DNA from 4 places in the Desulfoluna sp. CYM3A genome. Region 4 is predicted to be linked to each of the others. Evidence: riboswitches for the same ligand, from Rfam matches in the RefSeq annotation. Region 4 holds a riboswitch; each other region holds the start of a gene.

Region 1 (7,020 bases), 2.7 Mb from region 4:
ATTTCGTCATAGCGATTGTCGTTGATCAGGTAAATCTCCCCGGATTCGGTTTTCAGCACCGTATACCGGGTGAAGGCAAACCGGTAGATGAGCAGGCAGATGGATGCTGCAAGGGGAAGGTAGAGGGCTGGGCCCGCCTGTTGAGACGGCACGACAAACCATGTGAGGAGGCTGCACAGCCAGACGATCATGAGCACGGCCGCTGTGTTTCGAAACCAGGGATTTCGTGCTTCCACCATGGTCGTCTCCATGGGGATGTCGGCGTAATACACCCCGAAAGACCGAGATCCTGATTCCTGACCCATGGCGTAGGTCAGGCGTTCCTTTTCAAAGGTGAAGCGCGTCCTGTTCAGGTAGCGTTTCTGTTCTATCTCCATGCATCCCTCCGGAGATGGCTGGGTTTACATACATGACTTGGCATCCAAGGCTCTGGCAAAAACAATCCCTCAGGGAGGATACCCTGAAGACGTGCGGCATTGATTAGATGACGGCACGCGTTCGGGCAAACATTAAACAAACTCGTCATGAATGGCAATAACAATATGGTTCCTTAGGCAAGTCCGGAGCGCCTTGCCAGATGTTTCAGGTTGACCTCTTTGAGTTGTTCAGGCAGGCTCGACATAGGGGGAACACACCATGGGAACCATGGGTTAACGCGCTGTCTCGGCTGACTGGGGGGAGGTTACGAGGGATGCAGGATTTAACGTGGGGGAAACAGGACCTTGTTTCCATTGTGGCACATTTTCCGGATCCGGTTTTTATCATGGATCGGAAAGGGCGTTATCTGGAGGTGTTCGGGGGCATCGAGCGGAGCCTTTACGATGACCCTGCGTATCTCAAAGGCAAAACGCTTCACGAGGTGCTCCCCGTGGAACTGGCCGAACACTACCTTTCCATGATTCATCTCACCCTTGATACGGAAACCATCCAGGTGGTGGAGTACAGCCTCGTGCCCGACACGTTGAAAGACAACCCCGGGGGCGGGCCATCGGACCTTCAGTGGTTCCAGGGGCGCATTTCCCCACTGTTAAACGACGAAGGGCCACCAGCTTTTATCCTCTGGACCGTCATCAACATCACGGAAAAAAAGAAGGCCGAGCTTGAGCGGGACAGGGCCATGGCAGACCTTGAAAAAGCCCTGGCTGAAATCCGGACCCTCAAGGGGATCCTTCCCATTTGCAGCTCCTGCAAAAAAATCCGGGACAAACAGGGCGTCTGGCATCCTTTGGAGGCCTACATCTCCCGTCATTCCGAGGCGGATTTCTCCCATGGGATCTGCCCGGAGTGCAGGAACCTTCTTTACCCGGAGTTTGGTGGAGAATCGTCCGGCAAGGGGTGAGCCCCCTCAACGGCTCGCCACGCCCTTGCTCAATCGAGCGGGGACGGGGGTGATGCGCAAGCTTGAGGCCGCCGGGCTCTCTTCCACAAAGAGGCGGCACCCGTAGACGGCTTCCAGCCGTTCTTTTTCCAGGACCTGGGACGGCGACCCCAAGGACGACACGGTGCCCTTATGGATCAGGCAGAGGGTATCGGCATACATGGCCGCCAGGTTCAAATCGTGGGAGACCATCACCACCCCGGTTCCCCGCTCCACCTTCAACCTCTCCATCAAATCCATGACACGCACCTGATGGGCCAGATCCAGGGCCGAGGTGGGTTCGTCTAGGAGAATGAACTCGGGCTGCTGGCACACAGCCCTGGAGATAAAGACCCGTTGTTTTTCCCCACCGCTCAGCGCCTCCACCGAACGGTCTGCCAGGTGCAGGACATCGGTAAAGGCCATGGCTTCTTCGGCAAGGGCCATGTCTTCATCTTTGTGAAAGCCCAGCATGCCCAGGTGGGGCGCCCGCCCCATGAGCACCACCTCCCGTACCGTCAGTGAAAAAGCGCTCTCCACCGATTGAGGTAAAAATGCGATGCGCCGTGCCAGTTCCCGCCGCGTCATCCGGGACAGGGGGGTATTTTCCAGGGACACTTCGCCTGTTCGAGGGCGGGAAAGCCCGGCCAGGCATTTCAGCAGGGTGGTTTTGCCCGTGCCGTTGGGGCCTGCGATGATAAAAAAGGAGCCCCGGGGAACGGAAAGGGTGATGTCCGTCAGCACCTCATGGCTGCCGTAGCCCGTGGAGAGTTCACGGGTGGAAAGGCTGGCTGCCGTGGCCGCATTGTTGCGTATCATCATCGGGCCCTCCTTTTAAGAAGCATGATGAACAAAGGGGCCCCGATCATGGCAGTGATCACCCCCACGGGAATCTCTCCCTCCCGGGGAATCCAACGGGCCAGCAGGTCGCAGATCACCATGAAGGCGCCTCCGCCCACGATGGTGGCAGGCACCAGCACCCGGTGGTCCGAACCAAACACCTGCCGGAGGATGTGGGGCACCACCAGGCCCACAAACCCCATGAGGCCGCTCTGGCAGACCATGGCGCTGACCATGAACGAGGTGGCGATAAGAAGGATAAGGGTGGTCCGCCGGATGGAGACCCCCATGGCCCTTGCCATCTCGCGCCCCATGAGCATGAGGTTCATCTTGTGGGAGAGAAGAAAGATCACCACAAAGCAGGGCAGTACCAGAAGGGCCACCATGCCCACCTGGGGCATGTCTGCTGAGGAGAGGTCTCCCATGAGCCAGAACATGATGTCGTGGAGCTTGTTCTCTTCGGAAATGGAGATGAGAAACATAATCACCGCCGAGCAGAAGGCGTTGACCATGACGCCGGATAACAGCATGGCGTCCCGGCCCACCCGGCTTTCGCCCCGTGAAAGGACAAGCACCAGGAAGAGGGTGACCATGCTGCCGGCAAAGGCGGTGAGGCTGACCCCCGGCACACGGGCAAATCCGGCAAGGATCCCCATGATGGCACCGGTGGCCGCACCGCCGGAGATGCCAAGGATATAGGGCTCGGCAAGGGGGTTTCCCAGAAGGGCCTGGAAAACCAGCCCCCCTAAGGAGAGCACTGCCCCGCAGAACAGGGCCATGAGCACCCGGGGCAACCGGATGCGCTCGATGATGGCAATCTGGAGGCTGTCTGCCTGGGAATCACCCGTTACGAGCTGTGCCACAGGCGTAAGGTCGATACCCGAAGGCCCAGTGGCCAGGCCCAGGAGAACCGCAGCCCCAAGAACCATGGAGAGCAGGGCGGTGATGAGGAGGATTCGTTTCAGCAGGCGCCCCCGTACCCTGGATGTGTCGTTCACCGGGCCGCCTCCTCAAAAAGGGTGGGATGGATCAGGGCCGCCAGCATGGCAAGGCCCTCCACCACACGCGGGGTGGGGCGATCCAGGATGTCCGAATTCACGACATGGATGTTGTTGGTTTGAACGGCGGGAAGGGACGGCCAGCTTGCCCACTCCTGTCTCATGGTGTCGAAGTCGTCGTTTCTCGCCATGGAGGTGATGATGATCATCTCCGGTGCCAGGGCCAGGACCTGTTCCTTGGAAAACCGGGGGTAGGGCGTTTTGCTGGTGACGACGTTCTCTCCCCCTGCCCGGCGGATCATTTCGTTTAAAAAGGTGTTCTTGCCCACGGAGACGATGGGGGAGATCCCGATCTGGAAAAAGAGGCGGGGTTTATGGGATGCCTTGGCAATGGTCCGGTCAATGGCCTCCAGCTGGGCGCCCATGGCATCGGTGATGGCTCTGGCCTCACTCGTTGCATTAAGGAGGTTGCCTATCTCATTGATAGAACGGATAATCGTGTCGATACCGTCGGGATTGACCGTGTACACGGGGATGCCGAAGGCCTTGATACGCTGGATCACTTTATCCGGGTTGCCGTCCTTCACCGCCAGGCAGAGGTCGGGCTTCAGGGAGACAATGGTCTCCAGCTCCGGTCGGATATAGCTGCCGACCCGGGGAAGTTTCTGTGCTGCCGCAGGGTAGTCGCTGTATCGGGTAACCCCGGCAAGGAGATCTCCCTTGCCCAGGGAAAAAACGATCTCGGTGATGCTGGGGGCAAGGGACACCACTCTTTTTGGGGCGTCCGGCAGATCAACGATGCAGCCTGTGGTGTCGGTAACGCTTTTGGCCTGCACACGGGCAGCGAAGAGGCCGCACCAGGCCACGCCCAAAGCGAGAAGGAAAAGGGTGCGTAAGGCTCGATTTTTCATGATGTTATCCATGACCTCCCACGAAACCGGGTCCGCGCATATCTTTGGATATGCTTGAATCCAAAGGGTTCGAGCCTGATTGCCGGATTCTCCCCACAGGGAAAATTATCCTTGACATAGGACATTTCTATGGAATAGTAAACGAGAAATTCAGGTGCTTTTCCCTTTGCATGGCTCAAGGGGAGAAGAGAATAGGGAATCCCGTGAAATTCGGGAACGGACCCGCCGCTGTAAGTGGGGACTGTTTCGGCCACCATGCCACTGGGTGTTGTTAAGCACTCGGGAAGGCGCGCCGGACGGGACGATCCGCGAGTCAGAAGACCTGCCTGGATGGAGATGTCTCGATGCCCGTGGTAAAGGCTGAGATATGCCGCGATGCATGCACAGATTGTGTGTCACGCTTTTTTTGTGGGAAAATACGGATCCCCGCACCTTAAACCTACAGGTGCGGGGATTTTTTTGTTTTCACGCCCGCACCCTCCATCCCGGCTTTACGCAACCCGACGGAGACCACTCCGTTGCCGTATCATTTGGAAGGAGTACACGTACCATGGAATGGAAAAGCCTGATTGCCGGATTGGTCTTTACCATGGGAATGTACGCCGCCAAATGCGGCATCGGCCTGGCCTGCGGGTGGTCGCAAAGAAAGAGCCGCCGCCTTGCCTTCATCGCAGTGGCGGCTCTGGCCTATACCCTCCTGTTCGCCGGGTGTTACCTGCTCCTTACCCGTGTCAATCTGTTAAACAAGCTCCTTATCGTAGAACACCTGGTGAAGTGGGCCATGGCCGTTCACGCGGCCATGGCCTCGCTTCTCCTCGTGTGGGGCTCCGCCTTGCTGAAAAAACCTGCCGAGGGATCAGGGCCCGTGCGGGGATGGCTGCTCTTTGCCCTGCCGTGCCCGGTGTGCATGGGGGTGATTCTGCTGACCATCGCCTTTGTTATCGGGCTTTTCCCGGAGAATGCCTTTGGCATGACCGCCATGGCCTGGGGGATTTTCGTCCTCGTTGCATCGGTTGGTTTTCTGACCACCCGATGCCTGGGGGCCCGGTTCGGTACCCCTCACCACGTCATGGGAACGATGATGGTCCTTGCGGCGCTCTGGTTTCTCCTGACGATTCTGGTGGTTCCCCATGTCTCCGAGTTGCCGGATGTGTTTGCCATGGCATCCGGCGCAGCCGATTCGGCCCGCGGCGAGGAAAACGCATCTATTGCTGCGGCCATTGTTGCATGTTGCCTCTTTGGGGGCGGCATCTTTCTGGATCGTTTTGTCCATACCCATTGACGTTTTTTTAAGGATTCGTACGTGCAAACGGCAGCTCTCATCAAAAGTTATATCTATGTGGTCTCATCATCCCTTCTCTACCCGGTCCTGATCCTTCTGGCCTTTCTCACCTTCTGGGCCGTGGTGTGTGCCGGGGCCCTTTTTTCCGAATGGGTACGAAGGCATCGCATGGCGGTGGAAAACGACGGCCCGGATGTGTTCTTCAGGCCTGACCATGACCTGCATACCACGCCCCGGGTCAGCCGTTATGTGGCCCGGCTCAAAGGCCTCCTGGAAAAAAACGGTGGCGCCTCGACCCTTGAGGTGGAGGGACTCCTTCAGGACACCACACGCCGGCTCTTTTCCTCTCTTGACATGTATCGCCTGGTGGTTCGCGTGGGGCCGGGTCTGGGCCTCATCGGCACACTGATCCCCATGGGAACGGGGCTGGCCGCCCTGGGACAGGGGGACCTTTCCATGCTCTCTTCGGAGCTGGTCATTGCCTTTACCACCACGGTGGTGGGCCTTGCCGTGGGACTCCTGGCTTATCTGTTCCTCGTCATCAAGACCCGCTGGGCCGATGAGGACCTCCTGAACATGGAGGTGGCCACCGAAGCCCTGGCCGGAACCCCGCAAGACTCATCGGGCAACGGGACAACAGGGGCACCCGCCGGGGAGGCGGCATGAGGTACCTGAAAAAACGACGCTACGCCGTGGGGGGCGGGAATCAGGGGAGGCCCATGGCCTCGGACCCCATGGACGGGGTGGCCAACCTGTTTGACATCGGCCTGGTCTTTATTGTGGGGCTCATCGTGACCCTGTTTTCCACCTATCGCCTCCACGACCTCTTCAACGAAGAGAGCGAGATGACCATCGTCAAAAAAAACAAAAACGGGGAGATGGAGATCATTACCAAATCCAAGCGAAAAATCGAAGCGCTGAAGGTCTCCAAAACCATGGGGGAAGGTGAAGGGCATCGCATGGGCGTGGCCTATCGTCTGGAAGACGGTTCCATGGTGTACGTTCCCGATGGAAACGAGGCTGCACCGGACTAACCCGGATATTTCTCGAATCGAGTGCCCCCATATTCAAGGCCTGTTTGTCAATTTTTCCAAACGTGTTGCCCCGGCAGGGCCGCTGGAGACAAGCGGAGTCATTATCGTTTACGCCACGCAATCAGGAACCCGACCATGACATGGATCCGCCGGGGGATGGCAGCGGCCGTCCTTACTCTTTTTCTCTTTGTTTTTCTACCCGTTGCCCGGGCTGTCACCATCACCGATTCCACGGGCCGTACCGTCACCTTTGACCAGCCGCCCACACGGGTGGTGTCCCTGGTACCGTCCCTGCCGCAGACCCTGTCATGGGAGCCGGGGACCGGGTGGTGGGGGTGACCCTCCACGACACCTGGCCCGCTGAGGCCAACACCAAAACCGTGGTGGGAGGATTCTTCAGGCCCTCTGTGGACAAGGTGCTTACACTCAACCCCGACCTGGTATTTGTCTCCGGCATCCAGAAGGAGATGACAGACGCCCTTGAAGGGTCTGTGCCCCTGGTTCAGTTCGACCCCGCCACAGTGGACGATGCCTTTCAGGCAGATGCGGCTCATGGGACGCATCATGGGCTGCGAGGCCGGAGCGGAGAAAATCATCA
Region 2 (7,020 bases), 1.9 Mb from region 4:
TCGTGCCAGAACAGCGCAGGATCCCGACGGCAGGGCAAGGTCCCCGGCAAAAACAAGCCCGGCCGCCTCGACCATGGCCCGCATCTCACCGGTGGTGTACACTTTCCCGTTGTAGGTGTTCAGCATCATGTGAAGGTCGTACATGCCTCCTGCCTCGCCTCGGTCCCGGTAAAAATCATGGACCACCAGGGTGCCGCCCTGGGCCAGGAGCCCGGCAGCACGCCGAACGATCCCCAGGGTCTCCTCGTCCCCCTGGCAGTGCACCAGGTTGGAGAGCAGAAGAAGATCGGCCCCTTCACAGGCGGAAAGGTCCCAGCTCTCATCCAGCAGGTTGACGCTGGAAAGGGTCACTCGGTCAAAGGCTGAATGACTCGCCTTGGTCTCGCCAAAAATCCCCACCACATCATCCAGGTCGGCAAGGGAGCCTCTCCAGCCGGGATGCCGTTCCAAAAAGGCAAGACTGTAAGCCCCGGAGCCAAAACCCAGCTCCACAAAGAGGCCCTGCTCGTTGTCCGGCCTCACCACCTGCCAGAGCTCAGCCGCCCGGATGCGGGCTGCCTCATCCATGGCCTCGATGTACTGGGCCAGGTCTTTTTTGTACTCTGCCTCGCTCTTCTCCGATGCGGCGTAGACACGTTCGCCTTGCTCCAGGGTCTTTCCCAGGAGAGCCCAGGAGTCGTAGAGCCGTTTTTCAAAGGCCAGGGTACCGGCCATGGGATGGGGCGCATCTGCCCCGAAGAAAAGCGCCCCTTCCTCGGAGACCCTGATCCCCCGCGGGGTCTCTTCCAGAAGCCCCAATACACACAAGACCGCAAGGGCACGGGCCCCGAAGGATGGGTCCCACCCCACCTTGCGGCAGAGTTCCTCTGCCGTCACAGGTTCAGCGCCCACGATCTCGAACACCCCGGCGTCAAAGGCTGCCTCAAGCAACCGATACTGGCGATACCCCGTGAGCACGTTTTTGAACTTCAAATACGGTGTCATCTCACCCATCCATTTTCCAAAAATCACATACAAAAATACCCCTGCATGGCGTCATGCAGGGGCATCGTATCACAACCGGTTACAAAAATAACATTACCCTTTGGTATGGGGATCCTTGATGGCCACCTCGTCAAAGGTGAGGACATCGGCCAGGATGCGGGTGGAGGCGTCCAGGAGCTCCATGGTCAGGGCCGCCCCTGTGCCCTCGCCCAGGCGAAAGCCCAGGTCCAGGAGGGGATCCACGCACAGGTGATCATGCATGAAGGTGTGCCCCACTTCCACGGAACGATGGCTGGCAAAGAGGTACTCCTTGGCCGTAGGGGCCAGATCCCCTGCAATCAGGGCCCCTGCCGTGGAGATGAACCCGTCGCACACCACCGGGACGCCGTGGGCCGCAGCCCCCAGGACAAGCCCTGCCAGGGCGCCGATTTCGTAGCCGCCCACCTTGGCCAACACATCCACGGGATCCTTGGGGTCGGGCTTGTTCACCTCAATCCCTTTTTTGATCACGTCGATTTTGCGCTGAAGGGCTTCATCGTTGATGCCCGTGCCCCGCCCGGTAAGGTCTTCCACCTTTTCCCCGGAGAGCACGGCGATAATGGCCGTGGAGGGGGTGGTGTTGCCGATCCCCATGTCCCCGGTGCCGAGCATGTCCAGCCCGCCTTCGGCCACGAGTTCGTCCACAATCTCAATGCCGGCCTCAATGGCTGCCACAGCCTGCTCACGGGTCATGGCCGGCCCTTTGGTAAAGTTCTCGGTGCCCCTGGCCACCTTTTTATGGATGATGGGAAGAGACGGATCAAAATCGGCCTTGACGCCGATGTCGGCCGCCAGGGACTCGGCCCCGGCGTGCTTGGCCAGCACGTTGATGGAGGCGCCCTTGATCACGAAGTTGTGGACCATCTGCTCGGTGACCTCCTGGGGAAACAGGCTCACACCCTCCTCCACCACGCCGTGGTCTCCGGCACAGGTCACCACCACCTTCTTTTCGAGCTTCACATCGATTTTACCGGCAATGGCTGCAAGGCGGGCGGACAGGGGTTCCAGCACCCCAAGACTCCCCTGGGGCCGCGCCTGGTCGGCCAGGCGGGCAAGGGCAAGCGTCTCAATCCCGCGATCGATCCCCACAATGGAACCGATGGTCTTTTCGAGCAATGTCATTCAGAACCCCTCCTCAATCAATCCAATCAAAACATGCGCCCCCATGATGCCAGTGGTTGGAGACATGGCACCATGGGGACCAAATGGTCGTTCGTAACAAATCGTCTTTGTAGCGATTCAACTTGCCTCCGGCGGGACCACCGGAGGCATTGTAAGCTGAATGGCTACACGTCAATAACCCGTACCGTTGATCACGGGCGCAGCCCGTCAGCGAATGCGACAACCCGAGGTACGAGGGCTGGAGCATTCGCGAACCTGGGTTACCCCTTGTAGATCTTGTCGCCTTTGATGTCGGGCTGGAAAACCTCCATCCCTTTTTTCATGGCGCAGAAGTCGCCGCACATGGTGCAGGTGTCTTCCTGCTCGGGGGTGCGCTCTGCACGGATGGACTTGGCCACCTCCGGGAAGAGCAGGTGTTTTTCCAGATCGTCCCAGCGCATCTCGCGACGGGCCATGGCAGCCAGCTTCTCGGTTTCGCGGCGGTTGGGGTACTTGGCGATATCTCCGATGCGGGTGGCAAGGCGGGTGGCGCGCACACCCTCACGCACATCCTGAACCGTGGGCAGGGCGGATCCTGGCGGGGGTGATGTAGGTCAGGGTCTGCGCCGAAGCGGGCGGAGCTGGCCGCGCCGATGGCCGCCGTGATGTGATCGTACCCGGCGCCGGTGTCGCAGGGGATGGGGCCGAGGACGTAGTAGGGGGCGTTGCCGCTCATGCGCTTTTCAAGCATGATGTTGCCCTCGATCTCATCCAGGGGCACATGGCCGGGGCCTTCCACCATCATCTGGCAGCCCATCTCGCGACCCAGCTCGGCCAGCTCGCAGTTGATGATCATCTCGGCCATCTGGGCGCGGTCGTGGCTGTCGTGGATGGCACCTGCACGGATGCCGTTGCCAAGGGAAAGCACGGCGTCGTATTTTTTCATGAGGGCACAGACGCGGTCGAACTGCTCGTAAAGGGGGTTTTCACGCTTGGTGGCGTCCATCCAGGCCACCATGAAGGTACCGCCCTTGGAGGCAAGACCACCGTACCGGAAGCCCTGGGCGCGGAGGCGCTCAATGGTGTACTGGTTGATGCCGCAGTGGATGGCCATGAAGGAGAGGCCGTCGTCGAGCTGCTGCTCAATGAGGTCGAAAAGGTATTCGGGGTCGAGCTTGGAGGGATCCTGATACTTGCGCCCGGTCTCCTTGAAGGCCTGATAAAGGGGCACGTTGCCCAGGGGAAGGTTGGTGGCTGCCAGCACCTCGCGGCGGACAAGGTCCAGGTCCCCCCCGGCGGAGAGTTCCATGAGGGTATCGGCGCCCTCTTCCTCTGCGGCCAGGGCTTTTTCAATCTCGCTCTTGATGTCGCAGATATCGGAGCTGGTCCCGATGGAGGCGTTTACCTTGGTACGGAGGCCGGTACCGATGCCCACGGCAGGGCCTTTGTGCTTGGGGTTGTTGGGGATAACGATCTCCCCTTTGGCCACCAGGTCACGGATGACCTCGGGGGCATGCCCCTCTTTTTCGGCAACCTGCTGCATCTGGGGGGAAACCACGCCCTCCCGGGCCAATTCAATCTGGGTCTTGTCTACAGCCATTGTATCTCTTCTCCTTACAAGCATATCGGCGGACTCATAAAATAAAGTACCGCCACCATGATTCGTTCGGCCACCGACTCCGACGGCGCCCCGGTTCCACCCGGGAGATCACCCGATGCCGCCATGAAATCCGTCTGTCGAAAGAAAGCAAGGAGTACGAACAGACAGCGCCGGAATTTCATGATCATTCCCACCGGCACCAACCCGTGCCGGTGAAACGCACCGATTTCAGGCAATAAAAAAAGGGCTCTGAGGTACATAGATATACCTCAGAGCCCTTTGCCATCGAACTCGGTCACGTGAGTCTCATGCACGTCTTCTGACTTCCGGGGTAAGAGCTCCCGCCGCGCCTTCCCGCCCCCCTTCAGGAGAGGCAGTGACCGCTGGCATCTCTTCACATGATGAGGAGAAACCAACCTGCGCCGGGCCACCCGGTTACAGCGGCGGGACCGTCACGGATTTTCACCGTAGTTCCGTTTGCATGACACCGTATGACAAATTGAATGTGTACCCTGTTACCGGGTACTGTCCATCCTCTACACGAAACCGGCAAAGGGCGTCAAGGGGAAAAAACTCCGACGTCAAGGGTAGCGAAAAACACCTTGAGGGCGGTGTGAAGATGCGCTTTGCCCATCAAGGCCTTAAAAAAAGCATTCATTCAAAGAGAACGCTCAAGAAACGTTCTCCAAGATTTCAAATAGTTGGCACAACTGTTTTTACGCGTTCTTTCACTTTATTCGAGCACCTTGGTGTACCGGCTGTTTCAGGGCATACCAATAGGCTTCCCAAATTTTACGACTCCCCCAAAAGGGATTCCAGTCTCACCGCCCCATGTTCCCTCACAGCTCCATTTGGCCTTTATTTTACAATGTTGAAGCTCCTCCTACCTACATTTCGGCCTCAGATTCATGAATGCGTAAAAACATAACGCCCTCGTTACGAATAAGCCTATATGGAAATAAAATATTGACATATAAGCGATATTTCCCCTATGAAATGGTGATAGTGGAATTAAGGAATATTTAACCAACTTTGGGGGAAATTCATGAATCAAGTGACAGGGATTTTTAAAAAAATCGCTTCGGGAAGCCTGGTACTGCAGATTGTGATCGGGATCATTGCAGGTGTCATCCTTGCTCAGGTATCACCGGATACGGCAAACTCCGCAGGCCTGTTCGGCAGCTTGTTCGTCAAAGCGCTTAAAGCCGTTGCACCCATCCTCGTTTTTGTCATCGTCGCCTCTTCCATTGCCAACCAGAAGCGCGGCACCCACACCAACATGCGCTCCATCATCGGTCTCTACCTGGTGGGAACCTTTATGGCGGCACTCGTGGCCGTCACCTTGAGTTTTCTCTTCCCCACCAACATGACCCTGGTGGCCACAGACACGGCAGCCACACCGCCCAACGGTATCGGGGAGGTTCTCAACACCCTTCTCTTCAAAATCGTGGACAACCCCATCAACGCCCTGGCTACGGGGAACTTCATCGGCATCCTTGCCTGGGCCATTGCCCTGGGCATCGCCTTCCAGCATACGGGTGAAGCAACCAAGACTTTCCTGCACGACGTCTCCAACGGCGTCTCCAGCATCGTCAAGCTGGTTATCCGGTTTGCCCCCCTGGGCATCTTCGGCCTGGTCTCACAGACCATCGCCACCACCGGCTTTGAAGCCCTTTCCGGCTACACCCACCTGCTTCAGGTTCTTTTGGGTGCCATGCTCATCATCGCCCTCATCGTCAACCCGGCCATCGTCTTCTTCATGACCCGGCGCAACCCCTATCCTCTCGTGTTCACCTGCCTGCGTGAAAGCGGCGTCACCGCCTTCTTCACCCGCAGCTCCGCGGCCAACATCCCCGTGAACATGGACCTGTGCAAGCGTCTCGACCTCAACGAAGACACCTACTCCGTCTCCATTCCGCTGGGTGCCACCGTCAACATGGCCGGCGCCGCCATCACCATCACCGTGATGACCCTGGCTGCCGTCCACACCCTGAACATTCAGGTCGACATGGCAACGGCGCTTCTGCTGAGCATCATCGCCTCCGTCTCCGCCTGCGGGGCCTCCGGTGTGGCCGGTGGCTCGCTCCTCCTGATCCCCCTTGCCTGCAGCCTCTTCGGTGTTCCCAATGAGATCTCCATGCAGGTCGTGGCCGCCGGTTTCATCATCGGCGTCATCCAAGACTCCGCTGAAACCGCGCTGAACAGCTCCACCGACGTGCTGTTTACTGCTGCAGCGGATCTTAACGCCCGAGGCACCGCCGCAACTGAAACCGAAACCGAAACGGTTGCAGCCGCATAAGCTTCCGCACTTAAAAAGACAACACAAAGGGCCCCATGGGAATCGTTCCCGTGGGGCCCTTTTTTTGGCGGCTCATTTTTGATCGGACCCGGCTCAGCGGGGTACCAGGGGACCGTTAAAGGCTCGACGACTCAACCAGTTCAGGATCTCCGGGCTTCCAGGTTTTGTCGTAAAACGACTCCAGGGGGCCGTAGAGACGCAAAATCGTGTTCCACCCCTTGCCCGGCACGGTCTGGATCCAGTTATTCTCCTGGCCTTTGGGCGGCTTCGGGCTGAAGTAGATATCGTATGATCCGTCCTTGCGCTGCTTCAGGCCCTTCCGAAGGTTGTCGATGCCGGGAAAACGCTGGTCGGTCTGCAGCATGGCGCGGGTCTGGTTGTCATAGAGGGTAAAGGACCAGAAATTCTTGGCCGGTACGTCTTTGGGAAGGTTGATCTTGTAGGTCTTGCTTCCGTCAAGGGCGTTGCCATCCTTGTCGAGATAGGCAATGGCGTACTGCGAGCCCTTGCCCACGTTCTTTTTTGCCATGGCAGGGGTGATCCCCGTGGCATAAAAATGCATGTACACCCGGGAATCCAGCAACCGGGCACCATCCAAAAGAAAATCGTAGCGCCCCTTGATAAAGGGGTTTGTCCAGACACGCTCTCCCGGATAAAGGTAATGGCGTTGATCCCGGGGCACGGCCGTCAGGGCCCGTGCCGTCACCGAACCGATCTTGGCGGCATCGGTGAGAATGTTCTTCATGCGCTCGTCCGGTGCGAACTCTTTTCCCTTTTTAAGGCCGATGGAGGCAAGGAGCCCACGGATTTCAGGGTCAAGCCCTTGCACGGGTTCGGCCTGGATCTGCGCGTCGATCTCCTCCCAGAAATGAAAATCCATGCTGTGGATGGTGTTGTGGTAGGTACCGGATACATTCACGAATGCCATCTCCGGAGGGTTGCCCTTTTTTGACAGGGGGTAGATCCGAAACGCCTTTCTGGTTGCATCCACAGCCGG
Region 3 (7,020 bases), 1.5 Mb from region 4:
TGGACACCCTCACAAAACCCAAAGCCGATGTGACCAACCCCAACGACAACATCGGGGGGCACTGGTACCTGCCCGCCCAGTTCATGACCAATATTTCCGTGAGCGTGTGGTTCAACGGCATCCCCCCCAACTCCGACACCAAGTGGCAGCTGAAGATCAACGAGGTTACCGACGACGACACCCTGAGCCTCTACACAACGGCCCTGCCCATCATGATGCATGACGAGCCCCACCCCAAGGTCCTGGAGTGGCTGGCCCACAACGAGCTTCACGCCACGTCCCGGGACATTCCCATCGGCAAGGAGGTGGAGTGCGGCAACATCAACTTTGACCTGATTTAACGACAGGCACGGCCATGGGCATGCCATGACTCTTTCGACCCTATAACACGCAAAGGAGAAGGCCATGAATACCATAGACGCAACCATCAGGTTCAAGGGGATCGATGTGGTCGCCGGGGCCACGGGAAGTTTCTTCAGTCTGGCCGGTAAGCAGACGGCAAGCTACGCAGCCGTGACATCGGTTGCCCCGGATGAAAACGGGGATGTGGCCATTGATATCGCAGCGCAGGTCAGTGACGCCCCGGATTTTCAGGCCCACTACGCCTACAGCCAGCTCTCGGCTCCGGAAAACCTGGTTTTCAAGGTTGTGTTCAGCGGGGAGTACCCCATGGACGGGGAGTTCCAGATCGCGAGCAGCAATTTCGACGGATTCAACGTCAACCGGGGGCCCGTGGAGAACAAGGAACTCAACGCCAGCACCACGGCGACCTTTGACACGGATCTGGATTTTTGTATCTGGCTCGGGGACCTGCCCATCTCGGGCACGGCAAGCGTCTCCCTTAAGTTCTACAAAATCGTGAGCGACCCCAGCGGCATTGACAAGCAGGTCAAGATCGCCGAGAGCGTCCTGACGTTGAACAACAAGACATGATGCCCTCCCTCGGGGCCGGTTGTTTACGGCTCTGTGCATAAAAAACACCTCTTCGGGCATGGGCCCGGGGAGGTGTTTTTTTGTTTAGTCCGTCCGGGGGAATGAAAGGGGCATGGGCCGTGTTGACTCGACCAGGGAGATGGCCCCGACGGGGCAGGTGGTGACGCAGAGGCCGCAGCCTGTGCAGGCATCGGGATGAAATACCACCTGATCGTTCTCAAAAATACGGGCTCCGAACACGCATCGGTCCACACACTCCCCGCAGTGAACGCAATCGTTCATCTGCGTGACAGCTATATAGTCTGAGTGGGCGATGAGTTCCTTTCGCCCGGAGTCGCGAATGATCTGCAGCTCATGGCAGCAACACGGGCAGCAGCTGCACAGGGCATACAGCGCATGGTCCGGCCTGTACAGGGCCAGGTGAACGAGGCCGCATCGGTTGGCGTGTTTCAGGATTTCCTTGGCTTCAGAAAACTCAACACGGCGGGCTTCCCCTTTTTCAATGCATGCCTCGGCCATTTCGTCGAAGAGCAGGCAGACCTCAAGGGGGTTGTTACACCGTTTGTATCGGACCCTGCATTCGCACGCCTGAACCGCTACGACTCTTGCCGTGCGCACGATCTCCGTTACCTGCTCTGTGGGGAGCACCCACTGTTTTTCCTGAACCGATTCGGAGACGGGAATCACCCGTGATGAATGAGAGATCCTGCGTGCCTTGAGCCATTTGTCATAGGTTGCGAGGCGTTTCGAGAGATAAGAGTCCATGGGCTCTGCTCCCCATCAGGGTTAAAGCCCGGTGAGCATCAAGGCCCCCAGGGCTGTGAGCGCCGTGCCGGAGACGGCGGTAAGGATTCCCGGGAGGCGTCTGGGCCGTGCTGAGGTGGTCTTCAGTCCGGCGTTTTTTCCTGCCACCACGAGGATCACGGCGGCGGAGATGGTAGCGGCCATGCCCAGGGTGATACCAAAGGCCATGAGGATGCCCAGGTGGGTGAGGTGAAGGCCCATGGCAAGGAGCATGACCGTGACGACACCTGGGCAGGGGACCATGCCGAAGGCAACAGCGGCCAGAAGGCCTCCGGTTTTTGGGGCACATTCCTGGTGGGGCTTGGGCCGTGCCGCTTCGTAGATGCCGGAGAGCAGGAGAAAGAGCCCCAGGAGGATGACAAGGGTAAAGCTCACCTGGCTGGTGAGCCGGGTGGCGTCTTTGAGGCCGGTGGTCATACGGATTTCAAGGAACCCTTTGATGCACAGCACGGTGAGGATCCCGGAGAGGCCGTGGCTGAAGGCGACGATGTTGCCGAAGAGGACCCCGTCTTTGGCCTTGCGGTTCCCGTGGAGCATGTAGGCGGTGGCAACAGCCTTTCCGTGGCCCGGACCGGCTGCGTGAACCGCACCGTAGAGGATGGCAAGTCCCAAAAGCGGTGCCAGGGCAAAGAGGTCCGGGGCGGCGGCAAAGGATTTCAGGGTGGCGGCCATCTCGTTTCTCATCTGGAACTGGATGAGGATGAGCTTGTGCATGAGGCGTGCCCCAAGGCCCGGCGCAGTATCCGGGGGGCCGAAGGCGTGGGCGGCAAGGGGGCTTAAAAGAACCCAGGTGAAGAGGGCAGAGGCTGCAGAGCGGATGTGTGGGGTCATGGGTGTTACTCCTTACCGGAGATGGAAACAACGGCTTCAATAGGGTGAAGCATGCCGAAGTAGTATGATTCTTCGGTGTTCTCCCTCAAGGTGAACCCCATGCCCTGGGGCACATCCCCGGAGAAGGAGAGGGGGGCGTCTTCTGAGAGAAAGAGGGCCGAGTAGTTGGTGGGGTCGTACTGGCTGAGCCGCAAAGGCTCTCCCTTTTCAGGCTGCGGGGAAATGGGGATTGAAAAGCGATACACCACGATGCCGTCCTGGGCCTCGCAGTTGAAAGAGGCAATGGTGACGGCGTGATTTTTGGTTCCGCTGTGGGTGATGAAGGTGAAGTAGTGTTGCTCGGAGAGGTAATCAAAGGCCTCGGATTTAAGCGTGTTCAGCTCTTTGGGGGAGAAGATCCCGTCGCCGTTGGTGTCGTAGTCTTCCAGAATCATCGCTGAAAAGCCGTCGTCAAACGCCCAGTCTACATCCAGGCGAACCGGTTGCTTTGCCTCGAAGCAAAGGGTCATCCGGCTGGTGATAAAAACATGGGGGTGAGCCCCCGGAAAGGACAACGGGGCAAGGGTAAAGATAAGGGCCAGGGCAAATACTAAGGGAATGCGCATGAAGACGGTTCCTGCGTGTTAAAGGTTACTTCGAATCGTTTCGGTTCTATATAAAGTGGGTGGAACAGGGAGCGCAAGGGAAAAAGGGCGGTGGGCCGAGTTCGTCGATCCCGGGTTTTTCGCCGGAGACTTTCGCCGCCAGCATTGGTGGTTAACGGACCTTGCCGTGAGCCGTCCCCTGGGGACGGCTGCTTTCGTTGGAAAACAAAGGGTGATACTTGCCGGTAACGTGCATATTGTCCTGTGTTTGTCGAAATTTATCTTTGGTCCGTGTGCTGCTTTTCTCCTTGACAAATCAACGGTGGGGTCATTATAACTTCATTTACTCAGGTGATGAAATAGATTGCCTGGTACGATACACGCCCTGCGGATGAGATGTTTCCCGCATGCATCAGGGGTGGGCTCCCGATGTCATATCTTAACGCTGCATAAATATAGATTGATACAACCTAAAAATTTGTTTGACGTTCAGGTTCCCCGGTCTCGTGATGTCCCGAGACCCGGGCTAAGAGGGAATCCCGTGAAAATCGGGAACGGTCCCGCCGCTGTAACTCCTGCAAACCTTTCAACGCGTTGTGCCACTGGGTCAAACCGGGAAGGCCGTTGAAAGGGGGGGAAGTCAGAAGACCTGCCTGGATGTATCGGCACGGAAAGGAATGATCCATGATCGTTCCGAAGGCCTCGAGGAAGGTCTTGTGCAGAGTGTGAGTCTGTGGTGAGGATGAAAACGGTTCCCCATATCGATGCATGCATCGGTATGGGGTTTTTTTATGGGCTTTTTTGAAGCAGGTAGCACGATGAATGAACGAGAGTTGTTGAAACGGCACCTGCCCTTCGGCAGGCTTTCTCCTGAGGCCCTCGATCGCGTGGTCTCGGCGTTTCAGTCCTATCGGTTCGCCGAGAAGGAGAAACTGGTTGTGCAGGATGAAGTGGCGACCTGGGTTGGCTTTGTGGTGTCCGGGAGCATTGAGCTTCGCATCAAGCGGTTTACCGGAGGGGATCTCTCCTTCGGCTCCCTTCGGCGCGGGGATTTTTTCGGGCTGATGTCCTTTGAACCCAAGGGGATGTCCATTTCCAGCGCCGTGGGTGCCATTCCCGGGGTTGTGCTCATGGCCAGGCGCGAGGCCTTTCATCAGATGCTGGAGACGTTTCCGGCATTGAAAACCTATTTTTATAAGATGTCCCTGGATAGGGTCTGGACCGCCTACCAGAGCCTGTACCAGGGAAAAGCCGCCGAAGGCCCCGGTCCGTCCATGCCGGGGTGCGCCGCCCTGGAGGTCCAAAAATCCATCGATTTCATCGACCGGAATTTTATGAATCCCATCACCCTGGAGGAGGCCGCCAAGGCCAACGGCATGAGCAAGTTTCATTTTTCGCGGATTTTTAAGGACAAGACAGGCATGTCCTTTAAAGAGTACCTCAACATGCGGCGAATCCACGTGGCGAAAAAACTGTTCATGGCGGACAACCTCAACGTGTCGGAGGCCTGCTACCAGGTGGGCTTCAACGATCAATCCTATTTTTGCAGGGTCTTTCGCAAACTCGAAGGCTATACCCCGTCGGAGTTCAAAAAAATATGCACCGGGCAGTTTCCTGCCCGGAAACGGGGGGAATCCCATGCCAAGGTGGTGTCGGGGTGAATGCCGTGAAGGGACTGACTTGAATGATAAGGGCAAGTAAGAGGTCTCGGTTGGCCCGGAGACTTCAGGCGTGCTTATGTCGATGGCATATGGAAGGCTGCTATGTCTTGACCATGGTGCATAAATGCACCCTACGGGCCGTGGGTTTTACCATTGGCTGGGATTAATGGATCTTATCGTCGGATAGCTCAAGGCGGCCGTGCATGAGAAGGGCCGCACTGCAGGGGGGGCCGAAGGTGCCGTTGATATAGTTCTTTTCTGATGAGAATATGCCAGAAGTGTGCCCTCTGAACAGAATTTGCCCTGTGCAATGATATTCAAAAAGTTTTCATGGGTGGCAACTCCATTCCAACTTGTGTCAACGTACTTAACAGAAAAGTTTTTTTCTGTTCGGAACACAACCCCTTTATACCCATCAAGAAAAATGCGGCTGAAACTGCCGCATTCAGGCGATCCGATATCTTTTCTACAATATATGTATGCGCTGTCATGGCCGTTTCCTCCCATGGTGAAATCAAGGGCATTTCCCCTTGCGTCAAAGTGAATTTTAAGCTCAGAGGCAACAGTAAAATTATAGGCATCGTAATCGTTGTCGCTACACGTTGCGAAAAGAAACAAAGTCGCCTCATCATCAGCGTTTTCAGCACTGAAATAGTATATTTGGCCATTATGGTCTCCACGATGGAGGCCGAATACATAATCAGTTTTATTATCAAGCCCATGGCGGTAGAGGGTATTGCCGTGTTCGACAGGTATTTCTGACTTACAATCATAATCTCCGTCAATTTCAGGCCATTGATCTACGGTGTACACGATGCCGTTGGCTCTAAAATAGTCCCAGTCAATGGGGCGAACATCCAGAACTGGTCGTGCTCCCTGGAGCCCTGAGCGGCAGTTGACGATTTTTCTTCCTGCGGTGACGAGGGTGTTACCGGTTATCTCCACCGGCCTGATGAATGCAACATCTCCGTTTGCATGAACGCTCCCATGTTTCTGAATATAAGCTGATTTCTGCAAAATTGTCTTGGCTTCGAATGTCCGATATTTGGTTCTCCCCGTGGGCCAGGATACCGAAACGCCGCCGAAACGCCACGGAAGCCACGTGGACGTCGACATTTTTTTTCTTTTCCAATTCCCCCATAAGAAGGGCTTCTCTGACAGTCAGGGACACTTTGACAGCGTTGACGTACTCGTCGGCGGGAAAATCGGGGTCTCCTTCGGCTGCAAATTCTTTGTAGACGAGAAAATCATCGTAGGCGTCGTTCTCATCGTAGTATCCCCGTGTGATCTCCACCTCGTAATTTTGCGGGAAGTCCTCATCAACGTCAGGATCCTCCACGGCTTCTTTTCCCGGATACAGATTCTGGACAAGGACCTTGCGGGCACGGGCTTCGGGGTCTCCGTCACAGAGGTGAAGGGCCCCTGCCATGGCGGCGGCGTCCACGCAGTTCTGGAGGGTTCGTCTTTCGCTGAAGAGATAGCCGGATTCGATGACCAGGGCGAGCATCATCAACAGGGCCGTCATGAAAAAGGCCACCACAAGGACGATGGAGCCTTGCTCGTGTTTTTTGGGGGGGCTTGTCGTGATTGCTTTTTTTGCCATATGCACGGGTCTCTCAAACAAACGTCGGCCTTGCCCGGATATTTCACGAGTCGAGTGCACCCATGTTCAAGGCATCAGAGCTGCAGATGTAGTGGTTTACCTCAAAGCTCTGAAAACGCAGAAGATGGGTGCTCTCGGCTCGCCCGAAGGGTGAGAATAGATAGGCGAACGTCGATTTACATTTTGCATTTTCAAAATAGCCGACATTTTTATTATATCCATCAGAAATCATGACATTTTACATTTGGATGGTTGTTTTCTCATGAAATATCCGGACTTGATGCTCGTTTGGGCGATGGGTGTATTGGCATCACCCTACGAAAACCCTTGTCCCTTGGAGCGCCGCACTCCTGTGCGGCACGGGTAACGACGGACTAAAAAGCCGCGCCGGAGTGCGGCACTCCGTTTCGGTGGATTTTTCGTAACCATTCAGCCTATCCCGGATATTTCACGAGTGCTATGCCTCCGGCACCCCTGCCGGAGGCTTTTTATCTCTCATCAACCATGGGATTTGTGAGATATCAATCGGCCATGATATCGGCGTCGCTGTCTTTGGTGTCGGAGTCTGAGTCGATCTCTTTCATTGGGTGCTCGTACTTGTTTT
Region 4 (7,020 bases):
TCCGCGCCCTGCCCATCTCTGCCCTTGGGTCCGAACTTTTGTCGAGCGCGCTGCGCTTTCCCTATATCATGGGGGCCATGGCCAACGGCATCACCAGTGAGGCCATGGTGGAGGCTGCCGGGAAAAACGGCATGCTGGGATTTTTCGGATCCGGCGGCTGCACCCTCCCCCGCATCAAGGAGGCCATCGCCCGCCTGAAACAAGCGGCTGCGGCTCAGCCGTTTCCCTTTGGGTTCAACTTTCTCCACCACCACGGCGCCCCGGAGGCGGAGATGGCCCTGTGCGAGCTCTACCTCTCCGAAGGGATCCGCTGCGTCAGCGCCGCGGCCTTTCTCACCATGACCATGGCCCTTGTGCGTTACCGGGTCACCGGCATCTACTTAGACGACGACGGACGGGTGATCACGCCCAACAAGATCATTGCCAAACTCTCCCGGGAAGAGCTCGCTGAAAAATTCATGAGCCCGCCCCCTGCGGAGATCCTCAAAAAGCTCCACGCCAGGGGACTCATCACTGACACCGAGCTGGCCCTGGCCCCCCGCATCCCCATGGCCGACGACATCACGGCCGAGGCCGACTCCGGGGGCCACACGGACAACCGCCCTGCCCTGGCCCTGCTTCCTGCCATCCAGGCCGTGCGGGACCGCCTCATGGAGACCCACGGGTACCCTGAAAAAATCGGCGTGGGCCTGGCCGGGGGCATTGCCGCGCCCGTGTCTGCCACCGCCGCCTACGCCATGGGCGCCGACTACGTCCTCACCGGCACCATCAACCAGGCCTGCGTGGAGGCGGGAACAGCAGAACCGGTCAAGGCCGCCCTGGCCCAGGCCCGCCAGGCCGACGTCACCATGGCGCCTGCCGCTGACATGTTCGAGATGGGAGGCAAGGTCCAGGTGCTCAAGCGGGGCACCATGTTCGCCATGCGCGCGGCCAAGCTCTTTGCCCTCTACAAGGAGCACCCGAGCATCGAGGCCCTGCCCGAGTCCGATCGTATGTTTGTGGAGAAAAAAATCCTGGGCAAGCCCCTGGAGCAGGTGTGGCTGGAGACCAAGGCCTTTTTTGAAGAGCGGGACCCCTCCCAGCTGGCCAAGGCCCAGTCCGACCCCAAGCACCGCATGGCCCTGATCTTCCGAAGCTACCTCGGCCAGGCCTCACTATGGGCCATCCGGGGCATCCCGGAGCGCTCCGGGGACTACCAGATCTGGTGTGGGCCCGCCATCGGCGCCTTCAACGCCTGGACCAAGGACACGCCCCTGGCCTCCCCCGACAACCGGGACGTCACCACCGTGGCCTTCAACCTCCTGGTGGGCGCCTCCGTGGAAGCCCGATCCCGCATCCTGGCCAGCCAGTACCCCAGCCTTGCCGGGATCCGGTTCCTCCCCAAAACCCGGGAAGCCCTTGTCCGGTGCTCTGTGGAAATCCGCTGAGCACGTGTTTAAAAAAGCCTCCGGCGGCCAGGTGGGGGCACCTGGAAACCTGATGGCGAATGCTTGAAGGCAGACATGATGCCAAACGTTTTCGGAGCATTCGCGTGGGGTGTGGCAAGTGGCAACCGTTTATGCAGGAGAGGCCCTCTTCATTCTTCTGAAAACACGATTTGCTTGGCTATGGCCACAGATATGGTACCGTTCGTTCCCAGGCTCCGCCTGGGAATGAGGCACGGAGGCTCAGCCTCCACGCTTGAAATCATTTCATTCCGGAATCTTAGCCCATTGCACCGCCATGCGTCGCCCCTACAAGGCAAAGCGTGCCGCAACCGCCCCTTTGGCTGCTTCTTCAGCAATAAGTGCATTTGCCCTTGATTCCACGACTTGCCTTCCCTTTCCCACCCACCCTATAGACATCCCATGCCCCGTCCACGCATCACAGCAAGGCATGACACCCCAGCCCTCTGGAATTCTTGTTTACTTGACGTCTCAAACCGGTCTACAAACCCAAGTGCCCTTTGCCCATCATCTGGCCCAAAGGCACAGGTCACGATTCACTTCCACCCCATCGCTTCTGTCAGCGCCCCGGGTCGTGACAAAGCCCCAACTTTTTTATCAGGAGTACACGTGTCATGCTTAAGTGGATCGAACGATTTAACCGACTCTTTGTGGTCTGGGCCGTTCTCATCTGTGTGGTGGCAGCCCGGTTTCCCCAGCACTTTGCCCAGCTCAAGCCCCTCATCGTCCCCCTGCTCATGGTGGTGATGTTCGGCATGGGTGCCACCCTGCGCGCCCGGGACTTCAAAGAGCCCCTCAAGCGCCCCCACGTGATCCTTCTGGGCGTCTCCATCCAGTACCTCATCATGCCTTTGGCCGCCTTTCTCATCTCCAGAGCCCTGGGCCTGTCCCCCGAGCTCATGGTGGGCATGGTCCTGGTGGGAAGCGTCTCCGGGGGCACGGCCTCCAATGTGGTGGCCTTCCTGGCCGGTGGAGACGTGGCCCTTTCCATCGTCATGACCGCAGCCTCCACCTTCCTGGCCGTTTTCCTTACCCCCCTGCTCACCCAGCTCTATGTGGGAGCCACCGTGCCCGTGGCCATGCTCCCCATGTTCCTGAGCATCCTCAAAATCGTCGTGGTTCCCGTGGCCGCAGGCATCCTCGTCAACACCCTCTTTCAGGAGCACCTGGAAAAAATCCAGCCGGTCTTTCCCCTCATCTCGGTGGTGACCATCGTGGGGCTCATCGGCATCATCATCGGCCTCAACCAGCCCAGGCTCTCCACCCTGGCCCTTCCCCTGACCCTGGCCATCATCCTCCACAACGGATGCGGCCTGGCAGCGGGCTACGGCCTTCCCAAGCTCCTGGGGCTCGATGAAAAAACATGCAGAACCATCGCCATCGAAGCAGGCATGCAGAACTCCGGCCTTGCCGTGGCCCTCTCCATCAAGTACTTCACCGCGGCCTCGGCCCTTCCCGGCGCCATCTTCAGCCTCTGGCACAACCTGTCGGGATCTTTCCTGGCCACCGTCTGGACCACCCTGGACGCCCGAAAAGAAAAAAAAGAGGCCCCGTGCTGACAACGGACTGAGTCGCTCTAACTGTTCATTTATATCTATCGTTGTGAAGATATATGTTAAGCAAAATGCTTCGGTGGGGATAATTCTTTAAAAATTCTCTCATAAATGAAAAATCATGGTTGACATTCTCCTCATGTCAGCTATTTTAGGAACTTCGCAAACAAGATACACACCATTCAGGTGCCTGTAAAAAGGCCAAAAGGGAACCCTGTGAGAATCAGGGACGGGCCCGCCGCTGTGATCGGAGACGAACGCTGCATACATGTCACTGGCATGTTTCATGCCGGGAAGACGCGGGTTAGACTCAGGATGACCCGAGAGTCAGAATACCTGCCTGAATGCCATATGGCGCCTTTCTCCGTGGACAAGGGAAAGGTGCACCGATAATCTGTGGAAGAAATCAGGGAATCCCAGATCATTTTTATTCATTATGATCCGGGATTTTTTTGTCCCGGCACGACGCGACGGCTTTTGCCTGAAACAGGTCGACGTGGTGTGTAGGGCGACTGTTCTGAAGCAGCCCACGATGCCACGCCCCCTTTTTTCCAGGCAACACCGGCCAATGGAGAAAAGATGAAGCGTACTTTTCTAGCCCCTCTCCTGGCTGCCGCCCTGCTTCTTCCTGCGGGAAGTTTTGCAGACGACACAGCCACTTCCAACCTTCATGAAGTGGTGGTCACCGCAACACGAAACGCCAAGTCTCCGGATGAAGTCACCGCCGATGTGGAAATTGTCTCAAAAGAAGAGATCAAAACAGCACCGGCAAACAACGTGGATGACATTTTAAGGCGCCTTCCCGGTGTAGATATCAGGCGTCCCTCGGACTTCGGTATCACCTCCCCCATGGCCATCAACATCCGGGGCGTCGGCAGCGGCAAACGCGTCCTCCTCATCGTGGATGGTGTCCCCACAAACTCGGCCCTCACGGGCTTTATCTACCCCAACCAGATCCAGACCGGTGCTATCGAACGGGTGGAAGTGGTCAAAGGAGCCTTCTCCTCCCTGTACGGCAGCAACGCCATGGGCGGGGTCATCAACATCATCACCAAAGAGAAACAAACCGATGGGGTGGAGGTCACCCCCAGGGTCAAGGCGGGAAACTTCGGCCTCCGAGAAGCCGGTGTCGAGGCATCGGGCCGCAAGGGCAAGCTGGCCTACACCCTCAACACCAGCCACCGCCAGGTCGACAACCTCTACCAGCGGGACCAGCAGGTCAGTTACTCCTACAACAACACCACCGACACATTTGACCGAAAATTCACCGACATCAGCGACCACTCCGCCTACGACGACCAGCGATTCTTCGGCAAGTTCTGTTACGACCTTTCCGACGAGACCCGCCCTTCCTTCAGCGGTAACCTGGCCTTGACCGAATCGGAAAACGGGTACACCCATTACCAACCCACACGAACGGGAAAAAGAGACCGAACGGACTTTTTATTTCCTTAATGCCAATGCCAGCACCCTGGCGGACCGGGTGGACCTGGACTTTCGGGTGTACACCAACTATGACAAATCCGATGCCATTTCTGAGCTCATCTCCAAAAAGGCCGGCTCCTCAGGTGGCGGCGGAGGCATGGGAGGAATGGGCGGCGGCGCCTCTTCCTACTCTTTCGACTACGGAACCCGTGAGTACTGGGGCCGCGACACGGGCATCCAGATCAAAACTGGCATGGCCGCAGGGGACAATCACTACCTCACCGCCGGGGTGGACTCCAACTTCCTCAGCGGGGAATGGGAAAACAAAAAAGAAGACGGCGCCCTCGTCGGCACCAAGATGGATGAGTCCCTCTCCAACCAAGCGCTTTACCTCCAAAGCGAAAGCGACTTGTTCGATGCCTTCACCCTGACCCTCGGCATGCGCTACGATGCCAACTCCGAATCCGACAACGCCTTTTCTCCCAAAGTCGGGCTCCTCTACCGCGCCACCGACACCGTCAGCTTCCGGACCTCCGCGGGAAAAGCCTTCCGCGCTCCCAACCTCAACGAACTCTATACCCCTACCTGGATGATGATGCCCGGGGTGCCCTCAGTCCAACCCGAACCTGAAGCCCGAGACCATCTGGTCCTACGACCTCGGCGTGGACCTTCGCCTGGCCAAGCAATTCAATCTCTCTTTAACCGGCTTTTACTCCAAGGCCGAAGACCTCATCTCCTCCCCCATGAACCATGGGGTCATGCGGTATGAAAACCTGGATGAAGTCACCACCGACGGCTTTGAAGTATCAGCAGACGGCCAGCTCATGCCATGGCTAGGGGCTCTACGCCAACTACACCTACACCCACTCCGTGGACAAAGAGACCGGGCGCCTCACCAACATCCCCCTGCACCAGGCCAACGCCGGTCTCATGGCCACCCGGGCCCTCTCGCCTAAGGCACGGCTTACCACCTCCCTGGACCTTCGCTACAACAGCGAAATGACCTACATGGCCTACAAAAATATGATGAGCAAAGCGGCCATCACAGTAGACGACTGGGTGGTAGCAGACCTCGGTGTTCGCCTGGAGCTCTTCGACAAGCTGGGCATCCAGGCCGCCGTCACCAACCTCACCAACGAAGACTACGAGGTCCATGGCGCCAATCTGGGCCCCGAGCGAGCCTGGTGGGTGGCCGTAGACTACACATTCTAAAAAAACAATACGATCAAGCCAAAGGCCTCCGGCGGTTCCGCCGGAGGCAACGAAATCATGAGGGTCACTCAAACCAAAGGAGAATCCCCTTGATGAACCCCGAACGGCCTCCTGCATTGCCCTTTGCCTGCTGTGTGCGGTGAGCATCCCCCTGCACCGGGCCCAAGCCAACGGTTCCCACGAACTGGTGGTGGGCACCGGGTGGGACCCCACCCAGCCGGGGACTTCCCAGCCCCTGGGCATGTGGGAGCCCGCCGCGCTGATCTACGAAACCCTCGTCAACCTGGATGAAGCGAGCAGGCCCGTCCCCTGCCTTGCCACCTCCTGGACGGTCTCCAAGGATGCCAGGGTCTACACCTTTGCCCTCGGAAAGGGCATCCGATTCCACGACGGCACGCCCTTGACGCGGCCGCCGTCAAGGTCAACGCCAAGACCCTGGGCCGCACCAACTGGCAAGCGGTGTGGAGCGCCCTGGACCATGTGGAGGTGGTGGATCCCTTCACCGTCCGATTCCACCTGAAGCGCCCCCTGCCCCTCTTTTTCCTCCACATGGCCGGAAGCGGGTACGGCATCGTGGCCCCGTCCCCCGCCCGTCTGCGCAAAGCCCGCCCCGGCCACGGCAGGCCCTGCCATGGGAAATAAGGGCAAGGCCATGGGGCAAGCCAAGGCAAAGATGCCCCCGGCCATGGGGTCCAAAAAGGCCACCGGCTTTGCAGTGGCCCGGGCCATCGGCACCGGCCCCTACGCGTGGGATGAGTCCCACTACCGGCGCCTCCGGGAGTTCCGCGTCACGCGCAACCCGGACTTCAGGCAGGGACAGCCGGCGTTTACGGCCATCACCTGGAAGGTCATCCCCGACGCAGCGGCGCGAACCATCGCCCTGGAAGCAGGGGACATCCATCTCTCCGGCCACGCCCCCGGGGCCAGCTTCGGAGAGGAGAACCTTCGCCCTGACCACCCTTCTATCCACACAGCCCACGGCAGCAACTGGGGAACGCGCCTGGTGATGATCAACCACACCCGGCCCCCCTTTGATAACCCCAGGGTGAGACGGGCCCTGCGCCTTGCCATGGACACCGAGGCCATCAACACCGTGCTGGGCGGCCTTGCCACAGTCTGCCCGGGTCCCTTCGGCCCCGAGGCCCCCTTCCAGAATCCGGCCCTGGCCCTGCCCGCCATGGATCGCCGAGAGGCCATGCGCATCTTAGACGCCGAGGGCATCCGGGACACCGACGGCGACGGCATCCGAGAGTTTGCCAACGCCCTTCTGGCCGTCTCCTTTACCGTTTCCAAAAGCACCTCCCTGGCCGCCCTGGTCTGCGACGGCCTCACCAAGGTGGGTATTCAGGCAACGATCCGGCCCAAGGAGAGAGGATCTCTCTTTG

What was found. Region 4 has a riboswitch for cobalamin ahead of ACOYW1_RS24865 (TonB-dependent receptor). Riboswitches for the same ligand answer to the same signal wherever they lie in the genome.
Region 1: another riboswitch for cobalamin. It lies ahead of ACOYW1_RS11325 (DUF2162 family putative transporter); the one in region 4 lies ahead of ACOYW1_RS24865 (TonB-dependent receptor).
Region 2: another riboswitch for cobalamin. It lies ahead of ACOYW1_RS02435 (phosphomethylpyrimidine synthase ThiC); the one in region 4 lies ahead of ACOYW1_RS24865 (TonB-dependent receptor).
Region 3: another riboswitch for cobalamin. It lies ahead of ACOYW1_RS17395 (helix-turn-helix domain-containing protein); the one in region 4 lies ahead of ACOYW1_RS24865 (TonB-dependent receptor).

The regions. Positions count from the first base shown of each region.
Region 1 is NZ_CP186556.1:2,185,876-2,192,895, forward strand. It holds gene ACOYW1_RS11300 (hypothetical protein) at 1-377, opposite strand, end outside; gene ACOYW1_RS11305 (PAS domain-containing protein) at 692-1,339, shown strand; gene ACOYW1_RS11310 (ABC transporter ATP-binding protein) at 1,346-2,179, opposite strand; gene ACOYW1_RS11315 (FecCD family ABC transporter permease) at 2,176-3,195, opposite strand; gene ACOYW1_RS11320 (ABC transporter substrate-binding protein) at 3,192-4,106, opposite strand; cobalamin riboswitch at 4,242-4,450, shown strand; gene ACOYW1_RS11325 (DUF2162 family putative transporter) at 4,657-5,388, shown strand; gene ACOYW1_RS11330 (MotA/TolQ/ExbB proton channel family protein) at 5,410-6,054, shown strand; gene ACOYW1_RS11335 (DUF2149 domain-containing protein) at 6,051-6,422, shown strand; gene ACOYW1_RS11340 (hypothetical protein) at 6,558-6,761, shown strand; gene ACOYW1_RS11345 (TroA family protein) at 6,731-7,020, shown strand, end outside; gene ACOYW1_RS11350 (adenosylcobinamide amidohydrolase) at 6,975-7,020, shown strand, end outside.
Region 2 is NZ_CP186556.1:458,356-465,375, reverse strand. It holds gene ACOYW1_RS02450 (methyltransferase) at 1-984, opposite strand, end outside; gene cobT (nicotinate-nucleotide--dimethylbenzimidazole phosphoribosyltransferase) at 1,078-2,145, opposite strand; gene ACOYW1_RS02440 (phosphomethylpyrimidine synthase ThiC) at 2,406-2,681, opposite strand; partial or broken gene ACOYW1_RS02435 (phosphomethylpyrimidine synthase ThiC) at 2,804-3,667, opposite strand; cobalamin riboswitch at 4,017-4,242, opposite strand; gene sstT (serine/threonine transporter SstT) at 4,770-6,023, shown strand; gene ACOYW1_RS02425 (DUF1254 domain-containing protein) at 6,139-7,020, opposite strand, start outside.
Region 3 is NZ_CP186556.1:3,388,989-3,396,008, reverse strand. It holds gene ACOYW1_RS17420 (hypothetical protein) at 1-341, shown strand, start outside; gene ACOYW1_RS17415 (hypothetical protein) at 406-933, shown strand; gene ACOYW1_RS17410 (4Fe-4S binding protein) at 1,018-1,698, opposite strand; gene ACOYW1_RS17405 (HoxN/HupN/NixA family nickel/cobalt transporter) at 1,720-2,568, opposite strand; gene ACOYW1_RS17400 (DUF1007 family protein) at 2,574-3,173, opposite strand; cobalamin riboswitch at 3,627-3,823, shown strand; gene ACOYW1_RS17395 (helix-turn-helix domain-containing protein) at 3,971-4,813, shown strand; gene ACOYW1_RS17390 (hypothetical protein) at 4,961-5,830, opposite strand; gene ACOYW1_RS17385 (pilus assembly protein TadG-related protein) at 5,742-6,416, opposite strand; gene ACOYW1_RS17380 (hypothetical protein) at 6,938-7,020, opposite strand, start outside.
Region 4 is NZ_CP186556.1:4,914,187-4,921,206, forward strand. It holds gene ACOYW1_RS24855 (PfaD family polyunsaturated fatty acid/polyketide biosynthesis protein) at 1-1,427, shown strand, start outside; gene ACOYW1_RS24860 (bile acid:sodium symporter family protein) at 2,060-3,004, shown strand; cobalamin riboswitch at 3,166-3,356, shown strand; gene ACOYW1_RS24865 (TonB-dependent receptor) at 3,578-4,453, shown strand; gene ACOYW1_RS24870 (TonB-dependent receptor plug domain-containing protein) at 4,470-5,192, shown strand; gene ACOYW1_RS24875 (hypothetical protein) at 5,086-5,379, shown strand; gene ACOYW1_RS24880 (hypothetical protein) at 5,294-5,635, shown strand; gene ACOYW1_RS24885 (ABC transporter substrate-binding protein) at 5,775-6,155, shown strand; gene ACOYW1_RS24890 (hypothetical protein) at 6,125-6,277, shown strand; gene ACOYW1_RS24895 (ABC transporter substrate-binding protein) at 6,267-7,020, shown strand, end outside.